One region of the Geodermatophilus sp. SYSU D00710 genome, then DNA from elsewhere that is predicted to be linked to it. Evidence: riboswitches for the same ligand, from Rfam matches in the RefSeq annotation. Region 1 holds a riboswitch; each other region holds the start of a gene.
What was found. Region 1 has a riboswitch for cyclic di-AMP ahead of ACI78U_RS14950 (hypothetical protein). Riboswitches for the same ligand answer to the same signal wherever they lie in the genome.
Positions count from the first base shown of each region.

Region 2: it holds a riboswitch for cyclic di-AMP, as region 1 does, so the genes downstream of both, ACI78U_RS02480 (C40 family peptidase) here and ACI78U_RS14950 (hypothetical protein) in region 1, are expected to answer to the same signal.
Region 3: it holds a riboswitch for cyclic di-AMP, as region 1 does, so the genes downstream of both, ACI78U_RS13630 (hypothetical protein) here and ACI78U_RS14950 (hypothetical protein) in region 1, are expected to answer to the same signal.
Region 4: it holds a riboswitch for cyclic di-AMP, as region 1 does, so the genes downstream of both, ACI78U_RS13020 (aggregation-promoting factor C-terminal-like domain-containing protein) here and ACI78U_RS14950 (hypothetical protein) in region 1, are expected to answer to the same signal.

Region 1 covers NZ_JBJGYX010000031.1:6,526-10,723, reverse strand. Annotated here, with positions in the region: gene ACI78U_RS14960 (protein kinase domain-containing protein) at 1-1,213, shown strand, start outside; gene ACI78U_RS14955 (DNA-directed RNA polymerase subunit alpha C-terminal domain-containing protein) at 1,239-1,835, shown strand; cyclic di-AMP (ydaO/yuaA leader) riboswitch at 1,963-2,116, shown strand; gene ACI78U_RS14950 (hypothetical protein) at 2,372-3,343, shown strand; gene ACI78U_RS14945 (ROK family transcriptional regulator) at 3,331-4,198, opposite strand, start outside.
Region 2 covers NZ_JBJGYX010000003.1:124,116-128,313, reverse strand. Annotated here, with positions in the region: gene ACI78U_RS02500 (MBL fold metallo-hydrolase) at 1-851, shown strand, start outside; gene ACI78U_RS02495 (hypothetical protein) at 867-1,073, opposite strand; gene ACI78U_RS02490 (hypothetical protein) at 1,249-1,446, opposite strand; gene ACI78U_RS02485 (hypothetical protein) at 1,694-1,846, opposite strand; cyclic di-AMP (ydaO/yuaA leader) riboswitch at 2,201-2,352, shown strand; gene ACI78U_RS02480 (C40 family peptidase) at 2,365-2,886, shown strand; gene ACI78U_RS02475 (carbohydrate kinase family protein) at 2,943-3,857, shown strand; gene ACI78U_RS02470 (DUF222 domain-containing protein) at 3,984-4,198, shown strand, end outside.
Region 3 covers NZ_JBJGYX010000026.1:39,318-43,515, forward strand. Annotated here, with positions in the region: gene ACI78U_RS13615 (sulfite exporter TauE/SafE family protein) at 1-181, opposite strand, end outside; gene ACI78U_RS13620 (DoxX family protein) at 206-568, shown strand; gene ACI78U_RS13625 (PIG-L deacetylase family protein) at 565-1,287, shown strand; gene ACI78U_RS13630 (hypothetical protein) at 1,448-2,071, opposite strand; cyclic di-AMP (ydaO/yuaA leader) riboswitch at 2,330-2,489, opposite strand; RNA gene rnpB (RNase P RNA component class A) at 2,692-3,104, shown strand; gene ACI78U_RS13640 (dihydrofolate reductase family protein) at 3,349-3,912, shown strand; gene ACI78U_RS13645 (response regulator transcription factor) at 4,033-4,198, shown strand, end outside.
Region 4 covers NZ_JBJGYX010000024.1:44,505-48,702, reverse strand. Annotated here, with positions in the region: gene ACI78U_RS13030 (LLM class flavin-dependent oxidoreductase) at 1-305, opposite strand, end outside; gene ACI78U_RS13025 (DivIVA domain-containing protein) at 666-1,454, shown strand; cyclic di-AMP (ydaO/yuaA leader) riboswitch at 1,606-1,766, shown strand; gene ACI78U_RS13020 (aggregation-promoting factor C-terminal-like domain-containing protein) at 2,000-2,938, shown strand; gene ACI78U_RS13015 (class I SAM-dependent methyltransferase) at 3,025-3,663, shown strand; gene ACI78U_RS13010 (TetR/AcrR family transcriptional regulator) at 3,695-4,198, shown strand, end outside.

The DNA.
Region 1 (4,198 bases):
GCAGGTGCGCGAGGCCCCCGAGCCGCTGCCCGAGGACGTCCCGCCCGGCGTCCGCTCCCTCATCGACGCCGCCCTGGTCAAGGACCCCGGTGAGCGGCTGCCCGACGCGGACGCGTTCCTGACCGCCGTCGAGGAGACGATCGAGCAGACCGCCCGGCCGCGTCCTGGGGCGCCGTCGCCGTCCCGGGCGGTCGCCGCGGCCCCGCCGGCCGCGCTGGTCGAGACGGCCGCGGTCACGGTGCCCTCCCCGGAGCCGGTGTCCCCGGACGACCCGCCACCCGGGGAGACCGCGCAGGTGTCCGGTGCCTCGCGGTCGCCGCGCCGGCGCCCGGCGGTGCTGGTGCCGGTGCTGGCGGTGCTGCTCGCGGGCCTGCTCGCGGTCCTCCTCCGGCCGGGTGGCTCCGGCGGCGGGCAGCCTCCCGCGCAGGCCGCGGAGACCGGCGCCGGCACCGGCGAGAGCGCCGCGACGGCCGGCTCGGTGGTCCTGGCCGCCAACGACCACGTCGGGCGCCCTGCTGACGACGTCGCCGCGGACCTCACCGCGCTGGGTCTCACCGTGCAGCGGCAGGACGAGGTGACGACCGCCGTCGAGCCGGGCACGGTCTCGGGCCTCGACCCGGTCGGTGTCCCGCTGCAGCCCGGCGCCCCCGTGACGCTGCGCGTCGCGGTCACCCCGGCAGCACCGGCACCGGCGCCCGAGGGCGGTGCGTCCGCGGGCGGTGAGGGTCCCGAGGCGGCGCTGTCGGTGCCGTCCGGGTCCGGCCCGGCCGCGCCCGCCCCGGCCGAGCCCGCGCCCGCGGAACCGGGACCGTCGGACGCCGCCGTGTCCCCGGACCCGGCGTCCCCCGAGCCCGCGCCGTCCGAGCCCGCGCCCTCCGACGCGGCACCCTCCGACGCGGCCCCCTCGGACGCGGTGCCCTCGGAGCCCGCCCCGTCCGAGCCGGTGCCCTCGGACAGCGCCCCGACCGAGCCGGCCCCGACCGACCCCACCGGGCCCGCGCCGACCGAGCCGGCGCCCTCGGACAGCTCCCCGACCGAGCCGGCCCCGACCGACCCCACCGGGCCGGCCCCGAGCGAGCCGTCGGGGTCCGCCCCGACGGCTCGCTCGGAGCCCGCGCCGTCGGGGTCGTCGGGGGCGACGTCCCCGGGGTCGGCGACGTCGTCGGCACCCGACGGGGGCAGCGCGGCCCCCGACACGGGTGCGGCCGGCTGACCGCGGGCGGTTAGGGTCCTCCGCCATGCCGACCAGGTCACCGGGGGACGCTCCGGCGGGGACGATCGAGACGCTGGGCCTGCCCACCCGGGCGGTCACCGCGCTGACCCGCGCAGGCATCACCGACGTCGCCGCGCTCGCCGCCCTCAGCCGCCGCGAGCTCGCCGCCGTGCCCGGGCTGGGCGCGGGCCTGGTGACGGCGATCCGCCGCGTCGTGCCCGAGCCGCCCACGCCGCTGCCCCGATCGGGGACGGCGGCGCGCGACGGGCAGCTGTCGCTGCCGGCCGAGGAGGACGGGGCGCCCGACGCGCCGGAGATCCCCTCCTTCGCCTCGCTGCGGGACCCCCGCCGGCGCAGCGGCCTCGACCTGCTGGTGCCCGGGGCCCCCGCGCCGGAGCAGGGGACGGCGCCCGGTCCACAGCCCGAGGCGGAGGCGACCCCGCCCACGTCCGCCCCGCGCCGCGCCGCCCGCCCGGCGCCCGCACCCCGGCCGGCCGAGTACGCCGACCTGCTGCGGCTCGGGATGCGGGCGGCCCGCGCCGCGGTGACCGTGCCCGGCCGCCTCGCGCTGTGGTCGGTGCGCACCCAGGTCGACTGGCTGCGGCGGCTGCTCGGCACCTGACGGCCCGACACGCCGCCGCGACACGCGACGCTCGTCACGCTCCGCCGCCGCGGGATTGTCACGGTGCGGTAACGACGGTTACCGTGGCCGCTGTCCGACCGGCCGTCAGTCCCCGTCCGGGGAGTCCGGACGGATGCCGCCGAGTCGCCCTCCCGGGCGAGCCGGGGACCCACCGCACCACTGGGGTGAATCCCGCCCGCCGGACACCGTCCGGCCGCGGGTAGGGCTGCTTCCCGCCCGAACCCGTCAGCTGACCCGGTAGGCGGCCCACGGGAGAAACGGAGAGCCCGCCGGATGGCGCGCTTCTGCAGCACGACCGCACCACCCCGCCGGCTCCGCCGCACCCGGGTGCGCTCCCGCATCTGACCGCGCCCGGCCGTCCCGACGCCGCCCCGCGCCCACCCGAGCCCCGCTTGGGTGGTGCCCGCCGGTGCGCCCGCGTCGCCGCGACGGCCGGTGCCGCCCGCTGCCCCGCACCCCTCCACGGCGCCGCCGCCGGCCGCGCCGTGCCCGCACCCCTGGAGCACCTCCCCCCGATGGACGCCCCCACCGCCGAGATCCCGCGGCCCGCCGCCGGCGCCACCCGCCGGTCCCGCCGCCGCGCCCCCGTCCGCCGCCCCGCGCTGCTGCTCGGCGTCGCCGCCGCCGGCGCGCTGGTGGCCAACGTGCTGGTCGGCCCCGACCCGGCCGCCGAGGCGCAGGCCGGGACGTCGGAGACCGTGACCGTCGCCCAGGCGCTGGGCCTGCCCGCGCAGACCGGCCCCGCGACCGAGCCCCCGCAGGTGCAGCCGCAGGACCTGCAGGTGCTCGAGGAGCTGGCGGCCAGCCGCGGCAGCCGCGAGGCCGCCGAGACCGCCGCCGCGCAGGCGCAGGCCGGTGCCGACCAGGCCGTGCGCGACGCGCAGGCGGCCGAGGCCGCGCGGCTCGCCGCCGAGGCGCAGGCCGCCGCGGAGGCGCAGGCCGCCGCCGAGCAGGCCGCCGCCGAGGCGGCCGCGGCCGCGGAGGCCCAGGCCGCCGCGGAGGCCGCGGAGGCGCAGGCGGCGGCGGAGGAGGCCGAGGAGGAGTCCGGCGGGTCGGAGGCGGCGTCCTCCCCGGCCGCCTCGTCGTCGGTCTCGTCCTCGTCGTCGGGGACCACGGCCTCCCGCGTCGCCCGGATCACCAACACCTCGGGCCCGGTGCGCTCGGTGGTGCAGGCCGCCGCCGACGCCGTGGTCAGCAACGTCCCCGGCGCCGCGTCGATCACCCTCGGCGGCACCCGCGCGAGCGCGGCCGACCCGGGCGGGCACCCCTCCGGCCTGGCGCTGGACTACATGGTGCTGACCGACGCCGCCCTCGGCGACGCGATCGTGCAGTACCACGTCGAGCACTGGGACGAGCTCGGCGTCGACTACCTCATCTGGGAGCAGCGGATGCTCTCCTCGCCGGGTGGCTCGTGGTCGACCATGGCCGACCGGGGCGGCGTCACGGCCAACCACTACGACCACGTGCACGTCAACTACGTGGGCTGAGCCGCGACCTCCCGCGCCGCGGGCGCCAGCCAGCGCACCGGGTCCTCGAGCACCGCGTCGAGCGCGCGCAGCGCCGCGCCGGTCGCCCCCGCGGCCGGCACGGCGCCTCCCGCGGCCACGAGCGGCCGGCGCCACCGGGCCGAGAGCACCCGCCGGGCCAGGTGCTCCTCCAGCCCCGGGCGCAGCAGGTCGGTCAGCTCGGCGAGGTGACCGCCGAGCACCACCGTGGGGATGTCGAGCACGTTGACCACCCCGGCCAGCGCGACGCCCAGCGCCCACGCCGCGCCGTCGAGCGCGCGGCGGGCGCCGGGGTCGCCGGCCTCGGCGCGGGCCCGCAGCTCCGCGGGGCCGGCGTCGGCGGGCACCCCGGCGGCGGCCAGCAGCGCCAGCCGGCCGGCGTAGCGCTCCAGGCACCCGGTCGACCCGCACGGGCAGTCCGGCCCGGCCGGGTCGACGCAGACGTGGCCGATCTCGCCGGCCCAGCCCGAGCTGCCGGTCATCACCCGGCCGCCGAGCACCGCGGCCCCGCCGATGCCGATCTGCCCCGACAGGTAGACGAAGTCCCGGTGCGGCCCCGGCCGGCCCGGGGCGCTCTGCGCGACGCAGCGCGCGGCGAGGTCGGCCTCGTTGCCGAGCACCGGGACCAGCCCGTCGGGGAGCAGGCCGGCGAGCGCGTCGGCGGGCCGCACCCGCGACCAGCCGAGGTTCGGCGCCCGCAGCAGCAGGCCCCGCCCGGCGTCGACCAGGCCGGGCAGCGCCAGCCCGGCGCCCACCACCCGCACACCGGCGGGCAGCGACCCGAGCACCTCGGCGCCCAGCCGGCCGAGCCGGTCCAGCGTGGCGACCGGGTCGCTG
Region 2 (4,198 bases), on a different contig from region 1:
GGATGATCAACAACACCGGCGTCGTGACCGGTGACGACGGCACCGGCGTCATGGTCGACACGACCTCCACCGAGGCGCGCAACCGGGCGCTGTTCGCGGCGGTGGACGGCGTCGCCCCGGGCCGGCTGCGGGCGCTGGTGAACACCCACCACCACGGCGACCACACCTTCGGCAACTGGTTGGTGCCGGACGGGACGCCGGTGGTCGGGCACGAGCACGCACGGGAGGACCAGCTCGCCGCGGGCCTGATCGCCGCACAGGTGCTCACCGGACCGGACTACGGGCATCTGGAGGTGCGCCCGCCCGACGTCACCTTCACCGGCGCGCTGACCCTCCACCTCGGGGAGCGGGGAGTCGAGCTGCATGCGGTGGGCCCGGCGCACACGCGCGGCGACGTCGTCGTCTGGCTGCCCGGCGAGCGGGTGGCCTTCGCGGGCGACGTCGCCTTCGCCGGCGGCCAGCCGTTCCTCGCCGAGGGCAGCGTGGCCGGGTACCCGCGGGCGCTGGCCGCGCTGCGGGCGCTGGAGCCGGAGGTGCTCGTGCCCGGGCACGGCCCGGTGTGCCGTGGCGACCAGGTCCCCCGGCTGCTCGACGAGCTCGCCGGCTACGCGGCCTTCGTCGACGCGACGGCGCGGGAGGGACACGCGGCCGGGTGGTCGCCGCTGGAGACCGCGCGCCGGCACGCGGACAACCCGTACGCGGCGTGGCAGGAGTCCGAGCGGCTCGTGGGCAACCTGCACCGGGCGTACGCCGAGCTCGACGGCCGGCCGCCGGGCGAGCGGCTGCCGCTGGCGGACATCTGGCCCGACATGGTCGACTTCCACGGCGGCCCCATCGGCTGCCGGGCCTGAGGGCGTCCCCGGCGGTCACGCCGGCGCGGGGGCACCGTCCAGGCACCGGCGGGCCGCCGGACCCATCCCGAGTCCCGCGAGGATCCCCCCGGCCCGGCGCCGGCGCTCGCGGGCGCGCTCGCGCAGCAGGCCGCCGAGCGCGGCGTTGACCGACCGGTCGGCGCGGCGCTCGAGGAACTCCGCCGTCGCCAGGTGGGTCGCTGCCCGGCGCAGTGCCTCCACGTGCTCGAGCCGCTCCTGCGGTCGGCTTCCGGTCGGGGGCCCGGCGGTCCCGTCCGCGCCTGCTGTAGCGCTGGTCGTGCTCGTGGTCGTCATCGCGTCCCTCGCCTCCATCGGTCCCCGCATCTGTGGAGACGCCGGAAGGCGGCGGGGATGACGCGGCGCGGGGACGAGGCGGTCAGCTGCCGGGGAAGCCCGGGCGGTCGCCGGTGCCCATCCCGCCCTCACCGGCGCGGGGCGACTGGTCGGGCGCGGCGCCCACCTCGGCGTCCTCGTCGTCGTGGACGGGGCGCTCTCCCGGCAGCACGTCGTCGTCCTGCCCCGAGCGGTCGTTCGTGCCGCCGTACGGCCGTCCGGTCATCGAGCCCTCGGTCACTGCGGACCTCCTCCGCCGTGCACCGACCGGCCGGCTGGGCTCACCCCGGTCGGTGCCGGGGTGCCCGGCCGGCCGGCAGCGGAAACCGTCGCCCCGAGACGCACTGTGCCGGTTGATCCCGTGCTCTGTCGGCTCGATCGCGCCCGCAGAGCGCCGGGAGAGCCGGCAAGGGGGCGGCAACCAGCGCGGGGAGCACCGCACCCCCCGTCCCGGAGCGGGACGGGGGGCGCGGTAGGGCGTCGGTCGGTCAGTAGGCCCGGCCGCTCGTGCCGCCCTTCTTGTTCTTGTTCTGGAAGTCGCGGACGAACTGCTTGATCTTCGCCTGGTTCTGCGGCTTCTGGAGCTCCTGCACCACCTTGGCGGCGACGCCCGAAGCCACGAGCTTCCTCAACATCCCCACGGGGTCCTCCTCCTGTCGGCTCCTGTCCCGTTGCCCCGTCAACGCGCGGGGCAACCGTGGGGATCCCGGCCTTTCACCCGTTCCACCGGTGGCGGGCCGCTGACGGGGCGTGCGGACGCACCGTTGCGTCCTTTCTCGTCCCGTCCGGCGTGTCGGCGCCCATCCGGGTGCCGCCGCGTGTCCAGGACCTGGGCGTGCGCGGTGCTCGCGCTGGCGTGTCGGGTCCGGGAGGCCAGTCAAATCCGCAGGTCCGCGCCGGGCGTGGCGCCGCGTTCCGTCGGTTGAGGGCCCCCTGACCCCTCCCTACCGTCGTCGCCGGTCCGCCAGGGTCCTTCGTCGCGCCCCGTGCGACACCTGGTGGCCACGCCGAACCGGGCGCCGGAACCCACCGGCAGCCCGGGCCGGGGACCCACTGCAGCACTGGGGTGGAGCGCGACTCGTCGCGCCGGGCGACTCCTCCGTCCGAACCCGTCAGCTAACCCGGTAGGCGGTCGCGGAGAACAGGAGAACCGTCGTCCATGACGACCGCACGCACGTCCACCGCTCGTCGCTCGTTCCGCGGCATCGCCGTCGCGGCCATCGCCGGAGCCGGCATCGTCCTCTCGCCCCTCCCGGCCTCGGCTGCCGCGGGCGGTGGTGGTGGCACCGCGACCGGGACGGTGGCCGCCGCGCCGGCGCCCGCGCCCACCGGCGCGGCCCAGGTCGCCGTCGACACCGCGCTCGCCCAGGTCGGTGACCGGTACGTCTACGGCGCCACCGGGCCGGACTCCTTCGACTGCTCGGGCCTGACCAGCTTCGCCTACGAGGCGGCCGGCGTCTCGATCCCGCGCACGTCGAAGGCCCAGTCGACCTTCGGCACCGCGGTGGCGAAGGCCGACCTCCAGCCCGGTGACCTGGTCTTCTTCTACAGCCCGGTGTCACACGTGGGCATGTCCATCGGCAACGGCCAGATGGTCCACGCCTCGACCGCCGGCAAGCCGGTGGCCGTCGTCGACCTCGACTCGATGCCGAGCTACGCGGGCGCCCGCCGGGTCGCCTGACGCACGTCGCGGAAGGGTGCCCCGGCCGGGCTCTCCGGCCGGGGCACTCTCGTGTCGTGGTGCACGAGGACGGTCCCCGGTGGCCCCGCCGCGCCGGCTCCGGACCGGTGGTGGCCGTGGGCAAGCTCGTCGCCGACCAGCTGCTGGAGCTCACCGCTCCGCTGGTGGTCGGGGGCCAGCAGCGGGTGGTCCGGACGACGACGGCGGGCGGGGCGCCGGCCAACGTGACGGCGAACCTGGCCCGTCGCGGCACCCCGGCGAGGCTCGCGGGCTGGGCGGGTGCGGACCCGCTCGCCGACACGTTGCTGGCCGGACTGGCCGGGCGCGGGGTGGAGACGGCGGTGGTCCGCCGTGGCCGCACTCCCCTGTCGACGGTGCTCGTCCACCCCGACGGGGGACGGACGCTGCTCACCGACAGCGGCGAAGGCGGGCTCGAGCCGGACGACGTCCGCGCCGCGTGGCTCGCCGACGCGGCCGCCGTCCACCTCGACGGCTACGACCTGCTGCCCGGCCGTTTCCCGGACGCGCTCCGGGCAGCCGCCTCGCTCGCCCGGGACGCCGGCGTGCCGGTCACCGTCGACGTGGCGGCCGCGACGCGGATCGAGCGCCACGGCGCCGACGCGTATCGGGAGCTGCTCGTGGCGCTGCGGCCGGACGTCCTGTTCTGCAACGCCGTCGAGGCCGCGGTGCTGGGACTGGACGGCGACCTGCCCGCGTGGGCGCCGGCGCTGGTCCTGGTGCACGCCGGCGCGCGGCCCACCCGGGTGCTGACCGCGGCGGGCGCGTGGCAGGTGCCGGTGGAGCCCCTGCCGGAGGGGCGGCTCCGCGACACCACCGGCTGCGGGGATGCCGTCGCCGCCGGGGTGCTGGCCGGCTGGCGGTCGGGGGCGCCGGTCCTGGACGCGGTCCGCGCCGGCCACGAGGCGGCCGCGGTGGTCGCGGGTGTGGTCGGGGCCCAGCCGCCGCCCTGACCGCCCGGGCTCACCGTCGACACCGGCGTCACCGGCCAGTGCCTTTATAGCGATAATGGCACCTCACGAGGCTCTGACCTGCGGTTTTGAGTTGTCCACCTCCTGCTGATCGGCTAGTATTCGATCATGTGTTCGGGTGGGTGGGAGACCGGTGATGTCCTCGAGGCCGTCGCCGCGCTCATCGCCGAGCGCAACCGGATCGACGCCGCCCTGGCCCGCCGGGTGCGCGCCGCCGAACTGGCCCAGGCCCCCGAGCGCGACGGGCAGAAGAGCATGGCGTCGTGGCTGCGCGGGCACGGCCGGCTCTCCTCGGCGGCGGCGTCCCGGCTGGTGGGCAACGG
Region 3 (4,198 bases), on a different contig from region 1:
CCATCCCGCCGAGGTAGCCGGGCCACTGCGCGACCGAGTTGGTCACGTTGGCCGCGACGGTCGGCAGGCCCAGCGCCACCAGGGTGGGGAAGAGGATCAGCGAGCCGCCGCCGGCGATGGAGTTGACGACGCCCGCGGCCAGCGCCACCGCGGCGGCGACGAGCAGGTCGGCGGCGGGCACGGAGCGGCAGCCTACGGTGGCCGCATGCGACCGCCCGCGCCCGCGACCTGGCTGGCCGCCGCCCTGGGCGGTTCCGGCGTGCTGCACCTGGTGCGGCCGCGGACCTACGAGTGGCTGGTGCCACCGGAGCTCGGGGACGCGCGCGGCTGGGTGCTGGGCAGCGGGGTCGCCGAGGTGGCCACCGCCGCGCTGCTGTCCGCACCGCCGAGCCGGCGGGCCGGGGGCTGGGCGGCCGCGGTCCTGCTGGCGTCGTTCCTGCCCGCGCACCTGCACCACCTGCGGGCGGCGCGCGGGCGGCCGGCGCTGCTGGCGGCCGGGGTGGTACGGCTGCCCCTGCAGGTGCCGATGATCGCCGCGGCGCTGCGCGTGGCCCGGGGGCGGGCGTGACCCAGCCGCTGCCGGAGGACTGGGAGCGCGCGCTGGTCGTCGTCGCCCACCCCGACGACATCGAGTACGGCTGCGCGGCCGCCGTCGCCGCGTGGACCTCCGCCGGGCGCGACGTGCGCTACGTGCTGGCCACCAGCGGGGAGGCCGGCATCGCCGGTCTGCCGCCGGAGGTGGCCGGGCCGCTGCGTGAGCGGGAGCAGCGGGCGGCCGCGGCGGCGGCGGGCGTCTCGGTGGTGGAGTTCCTCGGCCATCCCGACGGCCGGCTGGTCGAGGGTCTGGACCTGCGGCGGTCGGTGGCCGCGGCGATCCGCCGGCACCGGCCGGAGCTGGTGGTGACGATGCACTTCGGGGACACCTGGACGCCGCCGGGCACCGCGCCCGCGTACTGGAACAGCGCCGACCACCGGGCGCTGGGCCGGGCGGTGCTCGACGCGGTGGGCGACGCGGCGAACGAGTGGATCTTCCCCGAACTGGCCGACCCGGTGCCGTGGCAGGGCGTGCGGTGGACCGCCGTCTCCACGCCCGTGGGGGCGACCCACACCGTCGACGTGACCGCCGTCGTCGACCGGGCGGTGGCCTCGCTGGCCGAGCACCGGCGCTACCTGCAGGCGCTGTCGGACGACCCGGTCGAGGAGCAGGCACGGCGACAGGTCGAGATGGCGACCCCGGCCGACGACGCAGGGCGCCGGGTGGCCGGCTTCGTGCTCTACGGCGGCTGACCGCGGCGCTCCTCGACGCGCACGGGCGGCCGGCCTCCCCGCGCGGTGCCCGACCTCGCGCTGCGGGGTGAGGTCGGGCACCGTGGGATGAGGCCGGCCGGTGCACGACGAAGCGTGCCGTGGGGACGCGGCCGGGGTACCGCGTCCCCACGGCCGCCGGTCAGTTGAAGCTGACGTGCACGTGGTCGTAGTGGTTGGCGGTGATCGACCCGCGGTCCTCCATCGCCTGCCAGCCGGAGCCGCCGATCATGTAGATCCGCTGCTCCCAGATGACGTAGTCGACGTTGAACCGCTCGGCGTTGTCGATCACGTACTGGGCGACGGCGTCACCCTTGGCGGAGTCGCTGTAGACCATGAAGTCGGCGGCGAGCTCCTGCGTCGGCGAGTGGCCGGGCCGGGTGAGGACCGTGGACACGCCGAAGGCCTGGGTGACCTCGGCGACGACCGGGCGGACGTGCGCCGCCCACGCGCTGTAGGCGGTGGAGGTGGGGGTCGGCTTGCCGCTCAGGTCGGTCGAGACGGGGAGCGACGCCGCCGGGGCGGGGGCCGCAGCCCCGGTGGGCACCGCGGGCGCCTCCTCGGCGGGGGCCGGCGCCGGAGCGGGGGCCTCCGCCTCGGCCGTGGACGAGGTCCGGTCCCAGCGGTCCCAGCCGCCGCGGTCCCGGTCGCGGTCCCAGTCGTGAGCCTGGGCGGCGGACTGGCCGGCGAGGCCGAAGGCGACGGCGAAGGCGCCGACGGTCAGCGACCGGCGGACGCCGGTGCGGCGAGGGGTGTTCGAGGGCATGGTGAGGAGAGCTCCTGACGGTGGTCCGTGGGGCCGCCCGCTGGTCGGGCGGGTCCCCGTTCCGGATGAGGGGTGACCTGGGGGGACGGGCAGCCGGACGCGCGACCGTGCCGAGCCCGCCGGAGGCAGGCGACGCGCAGGGCTGCCGAGGTCCGTGCCCGGGTACGCGGCGACCGGCGTAGGTGTCCAGCGGGTCGCGGCGGCGGTGTCTGGGGGTGCGAGGACGGGCGCCGCTCGGCACCCCTCGCTGCAGATCTCCGTTTCTCCCTTGGCCGCCTACCGGGTCAGCTGACGGGTTCGGGCGGGGATGCGCCCTACCCGCCCCCGAGCAGGGCTCGGGAGGCGGGACTCACCCCAGTGGTGCGGTGGGTCCCCGGTTCGCGTCGACGGGGCCGGCGCGACTCGGCGGCATCCGGCGCGGTTCCCCCGGATGGGGGAGGTGACGACCGACCAGACGCCGAAACCGTAGAGGTCTTGTGCGCTTGTGCCAACTCCGGGTCGGTGAACTGGAGGAGTTGGCTGGTGGGCCCCGGCGTGTCTTTTCACCGGGAGCGTCGCGCCGATGGCCAGGCGTCATGGGACCCCGTGCGGAGGGCCCGTAGACTGGCCGGCACGACGGACGAGTCGGCCGGGCGGTCGCGTCGGCGGGGGAGACCCCGTCGCCGAGGAACGTCCGGGCTCCACAGGGCAGGGTGGTCGCTAACGGCGACCCGGGGTGACCCGCGGGACAGTGCCACAGAGAACAGACCGCCAGCGGCTCGCCGCTGGTGAGGGTGAAACGGTGGTGTAAGAGACCACCAGCGCACCGGGTGACCGGTGCGGCTCGGTAAACCCCACCCGGAGCAAGGTCGAGAAGGGACGGCGGCTGGGCGACCGGACCGCCGTCCCGCGCAGGCGTTCGAGGGCTGCCCGCCCGAGCCTGCGGGTGGACCGCTCGAGCCCGCCGGCAACGGCGGGCCTAGATGGATGACCGCCCATCGGGAGGCCGCGAGGCGCCCGAGGACAGAACCCGGCGTACAGGCCGACTCGTCCGTCGCCCCCGCCTCCGACCTCCGGTCCCACGCTCAGCGGGCGGCGTCGGTCCGTACAGGTGGTCGTCGGCGCGACCCCCGGCCGGCGTCACACGGCTCCTCCCGGACGACGAGGCCGCGACCGTCCGGCAGGGTGTCCCGCGGTGTTCCCGGTCTGGTCGAGCGGCCCTCGGTGTGGTCCGACCGATCAGTTCGCCGCGCCGTGTCGGTCCGTAGGCCGGACACCGACTCGCGGGAGGCTGCGCCGTGCGGAAACTGACCTTCGGCATGAACGTGAGCCTGGACGGTTACATCGCCGCGCCCGGCGACGACCTCGGCTGGAGCGTGCCGAGCGACGAGCTGTTCCAGTGGTGGTCGGACCGGGTGGGGGCGACCGGGCTGGCGCTGTACGGGCGCAGACTGTGGGAGACGATGAGCTCCCACTGGCCGACCGCCGACCAGCAGCCCGGCGCCACACCGGCGCACATCGAGTACGCCCGCCGCTGGCGGGACGTGCCGAAGGTGGTGTTCTCCGCCACGATCGGCGCGGTCGACAGGAACGCCCGCCTGGTCAGCGGTGACGCCGTCACCGAGATCACCCGGCTCAAGGCCGAGGACGGCGGTCCCATGGACGTCGGCGGCGCCACCCTCGCCGCGGCGGCCATGCGGGCCGGGCTGGTCGACGAGTACGCGATCGTCACCCACCCGGTCCTGGTGGGCGGCGGCACACCGTTCTTCACGGCCCTGGACGACCGGGTGGACCTGACCCTGGTGGAGACCCGGACGTTCCCGGGCGGCGTGCTCCTGACCAGGTACGAGACCAGGCACTGAGTGCCCGACGGTGGCCTGGCGGGGGCGCCGGTCTGGCCGAGGACGGCGGTCCGGTGCCACGCTGTCGTCCTCCGCACGACCTCCGCGGTCGGTGTCGGGGTCGCCGTGTGGGGAGGGCGGATGCGGTCGGTGTCGCCGGAGCTGGTCGGCGAGCTCGACGGCGGAACGGACCGGGCCGAGTACCTGTGGGTGGTCGCCGGGACCCTGACGGACCTGCTGCACGCCGACTTCATCGGGCACGTGACGCTCGACCTCGGCAGTCGGTGGGCTCGGGTCGAGCGGCTGC
Region 4 (4,198 bases), on a different contig from region 1:
AGCATCGCGTAGTCCTCGGCGATCTTCACCGGGTCGTTCGTGGTGATCAGGGTGGTCGCCGTCGACAGCTGCAGCCGCGAGGTCTGCGCCGCGACGTAGGCGAGGGTCGTCGTCGGCGACGAGGAGAAGAACGGCGGGTTGTGGTGCTCGCCGAGGGCGAAGACGTCCAGGCCGACCTCCTCGGCCTTCTTCGCGATCGTGACGATCGCCCGGATCCGCTCCGCCTCGCTCGGCGTGCGGCCCGTCGTGGGATCGGTCGTGATGTCGCTGACCGAGAAGACGCCGAACTGCATCTCGTGCTCCATGTGGTTGAGAGTGCAACTATCGCTACGGCCCGTCCAACCGCGGTGCCCTCTCGTCCATTCCCAGGGTCTCGTGACCGTGCTGAGATGCTGTGACTGCGCTCGGTGATGGATCCGGCACGTCCCGGCGATCCCACTCCGGCGGGCCCCGCGCCCCCCTGTCGGCGCCCGGCCGGTGGGTATCCGGGGTGGGATCGTGATCACCCCGACGGCCGGCCGGGGAGTCCGGACCGGCACGGCGGACCGAGGGGGACCGGGATGTCGCAGCGGGCAGGGGGAGGCGCTCAGACCGGAGCGCCGGGGGACGGTACCGGAGGGCGGCCGCCGTCGGGCGGCCTCGACGGCCTGCTGGGGACCGGGCCGGTGTTCACCGGGGCGGTCCGCGGCTACGACCGCGCACAGGTCGACGACTACGTGAACTGGGCGGAGACCGAGGTCCTCGTCCTGCGCCGGGAGAACGACCACCTGCTCAGCCGCTACGCCGCCGCCTCGGCCGAGCTGCAGAACGCCCGGCGCCGGCTGGCCGCGCTCGTCCGCGAGCGGCAGTCGCTGCCGGGGCCGGACGAGGCGCGAGAACTGGTCCGCCGGGCCGAGGCCGAGGCCGCAGCCCGGACCGCCGCCGCCGAGGAGGAGGCGCGGCGCGTGGTCGAGGAGGCCCGCACCGAGGCCGAGGCACGGCTGGGCGGGGTCGCCGAGATGCGCGAGGCGGTCATCGCCCTGCGCGAGCAGACCCGCAGCGAGGCCGCGGCGGTGCTCGAGGCGGCCCGCCGCGAGGCTGCGGAGCTGGGCCGGGCGGCGGCCGAGGAGCGCGCCCGGCTGGACCGCGCGGCGGCCGCGGTGCGCGAGCGCCTGGACCGGGAGGCGGCCGAGCGCCGGCGGGTCGCCGAGGCCGAGCTCGCGCCGCTGCGCGACGAGCGCGACCAGGCGCGCGAGTGGCTGCTCGGGTTGACCGGGCAGATCGACCGGGCGCTCGCGGTGATCACCGGCGTGCTGCCCGACGACGTCCCCGTCCTCGCCGAGCGTCGTGAGGCGGCAGAGACCGTCGGAGAGGCCACCGCGGGCGCCGCGCGGGAGCCGGTCGCCGCTGCCGATGCGTCGCAGGTCACTGTGTTGCGCGACACGGACCGGCCCCAGGTCGCCGCGGCCTCCTGACCAGCAGCGACACTGGCGCGGCCAGTGGCCCGGAGGACCGGCGGGTCACAGCCGTCCCGCCCGTCCCTCCGGCCCCGTGTTGTCACGGACCGGTAACGGTGTCTACGGTGGCGGGCGTCCGGTCGGTCGTCTCTCCCCGTCCGGGGAGCCTGACCGGACGCCGCCGAGTCGTGTCCGCACCCGCGGACGCGAGCCGGGGACCCACCGCAGTACTGGGGTGAATCGCACCCGTCGAGCTCTGCTCGCGGGGGCGTAGGGCTGCTTCCCGCCCGAACCCGTCAGCTAACTCGGTAGGCGGCTCACGGAAGAAACGGAGAGCCTCCGCATGCCCCGCCTCCGGGCCCCCGCGGCCCGCAGGTGCAGCCGCCCGCGCGCGCAGCGCGGTCCCGCGTCCTCCTGACGCCGGCTCGACCCTGCCCTGCCGCGCCCGGCGCCGACCGCGGCCGCCGGAGACCTCCCGACCAGACACGCCGTAGACCCGCGCTGCGTGCGCGTGCCCATGACCCGGGCCGCCGCGCGCCCTCTCCCTCGGAGCGCCCACCCGCATGTTCAGCCGTACCCGTCGCACCGCCGCCGACACCCCCGTCGCCGAGACCCCCGACACCGACGCCCTCGAGACCGCCGTCCTCGAGGTGGACGACGAGACCCCCGCCCCCGGCCGCGCGCGCCGCGGTGGCCTGCTGGGCTCCCGCCGCCCGGCCCTGCTGCTCGGCACCGCCGCCGCCGGCGCGCTCCTGGTCGGGGTGCTCTCCGGCACCGGCCCCGCCGCCACCGGCGGTGCCGAGGCCGACACCGCCAGCGCCTCGGTGGGCGTGGCCGAGGCGCTCGGCCTCGCGGAGCAGGGCACCGACGGCGCCGTCGAGGACGGTGACCTCGCGCCGCTGGAGGAGCTCGCCGCCTCCCGCACCGAGCGCACCGCGATCGACGCCGCCGCCGTCCAGGCCCAGGCCGCGGCCGACCAGGCCGAGCGCGACCGCGTCGCCGCCGAGGAGGCCGCCCGCATCGCCGCCGAGGAGGAGGCCGCGCGCGCCGCCGCCGAGGCGCAGGCCGCTGCCGAGGCGCAGGCCGCTGCCGAGGCGCAGGCCGCTGCCGAGGCCGAGGCCGCCGCCGCGGAGGCCGCCGCTGCCGCCGAGGCCGCCGAGGCCCAGGCCGCCGAGTCCGCCGCGGCTCCGGCGCCGAGCAGCTCCAGCTCCGAGAGCCGCGGGTCGTTCAAGGACTACGCGCTCGGCCTCGTCGGCGCCGAGCAGTTCTCCTGCCTCGAGAAGCTCTGGGGCAAGGAGAGCAACTGGAACCCCAACGCGCAGAACCCGACCAGCACCGCCTACGGGATCGCGCAGTTCCTCGACTCCACCTGGGCCAGCACCGGCATCGCGAAGACCTCCGACGGCTACCGCCAGATCGACGCCGGCCTGGTCTACATCAACGAGCGCTACGGCTCGCCCTGCGAGGCCTGGGCCCACTCGCAGGCCACCGGCTGGTACTAGGAGGACCCCGCTGCCCCCCGCGCCTCGCACGCTCGGCGCGGGACCCTGCAGCGGAGCCGTTCCAGCACGTCACCTCGGGAGGGCCGGTGACCAGGGTGGTGCCCGCGGGCTTCGTCCGCGCGCACACCCAGGTCCGCCGGCCCTCCCTCGTCCCCGAGGTCCGGCTGCACGTCGCCGACGACGTCGTCGCCCTGTGGGAGGCGATGGAGACCGCGGGGGGCGCCGGTGAGGAGCCGCCGTTCTGGGCCGCGGCCTGGCCCGGTGGGCAGGCCCTGGCCCGCGCCGTGCTCGACGGCGCCGTCCCGGTGGCCGGTCGCCGCGTCCTCGACCTCGGGTCGGGCAGCGGCCTGGTCGCCGTCGCGGCCGTCCTCGCCGGTGCCCGGCACGTGCTCGCCAGCGACGTCGACCCGTTCTCGCGGACCGCGGTCGGCGTCAACGCCGTCCTCAACGGCGTGCGCGGCATCAGCGTGATCGGCGACGTCCTGCACCGCGAGCCGCCCGACGTCGACGTCGTCCTGGCCGGGGACGTCTGCTACGACCGCGTGATGACCGGGCGGGTGCTGCCGTTCCTCGACCGGGCGCGCGCCCGCGGTGCCGAGGTGTTCGTCGGGGACCCCGGCCGCCCGTACCTGCCGCACGAGCGGCTCGAGCCGGTCACCGTGCTCGACGTGCCCGAGACCGAGGGCCCGGGCCTGCGCCGCACGACGGTGTGGCGACTGCCCTGAGCGCCCCGCGGTCGTGGGTAGGGTCGCCGCCGTGGCCGCACCGCTCCCCGTCGCCCCCGGCGGCGGCCGCGGGCGCCGGGCCCGCCGCCCCTCCGGCGACGACCGGGAGCGGGCCATCCTCACCACCGCCGAGGAGCTGCTCGGGCAGCGCCCGCTGGCCGACATCTCCGTCGACGACCTGGCGCGCGGGGCAGGCATCTCCCGGCCCACCTTCTACTTCTACTTCCCGTCCAAGGACGCCGTCGTCCTCGCGCTGCTCGACCGGGTGGTGGGGGAGGCCCGCGCGTCCCGCTCGGCGGCGCTGCGCCGCGCCGGCGACGACGTCCGCGCCGGTTGGCGGGGCGCGCTCGAGGCGGTCCGCGACACCTTCGCCGCGCACCACGCCCTCACCACCGCGGCGGCCTCGCTGTTCGCCACCAGCGCCGAGGCCCGCGCGCTGTGGTCGGAGGTCATGGAGCAGTTCGTCGCCGAGACCGCCGCGGCCATCGACGCCGAGCGGGCCCGCGGCGCCGCCCCGCCCGGCCCACCGGCCCGC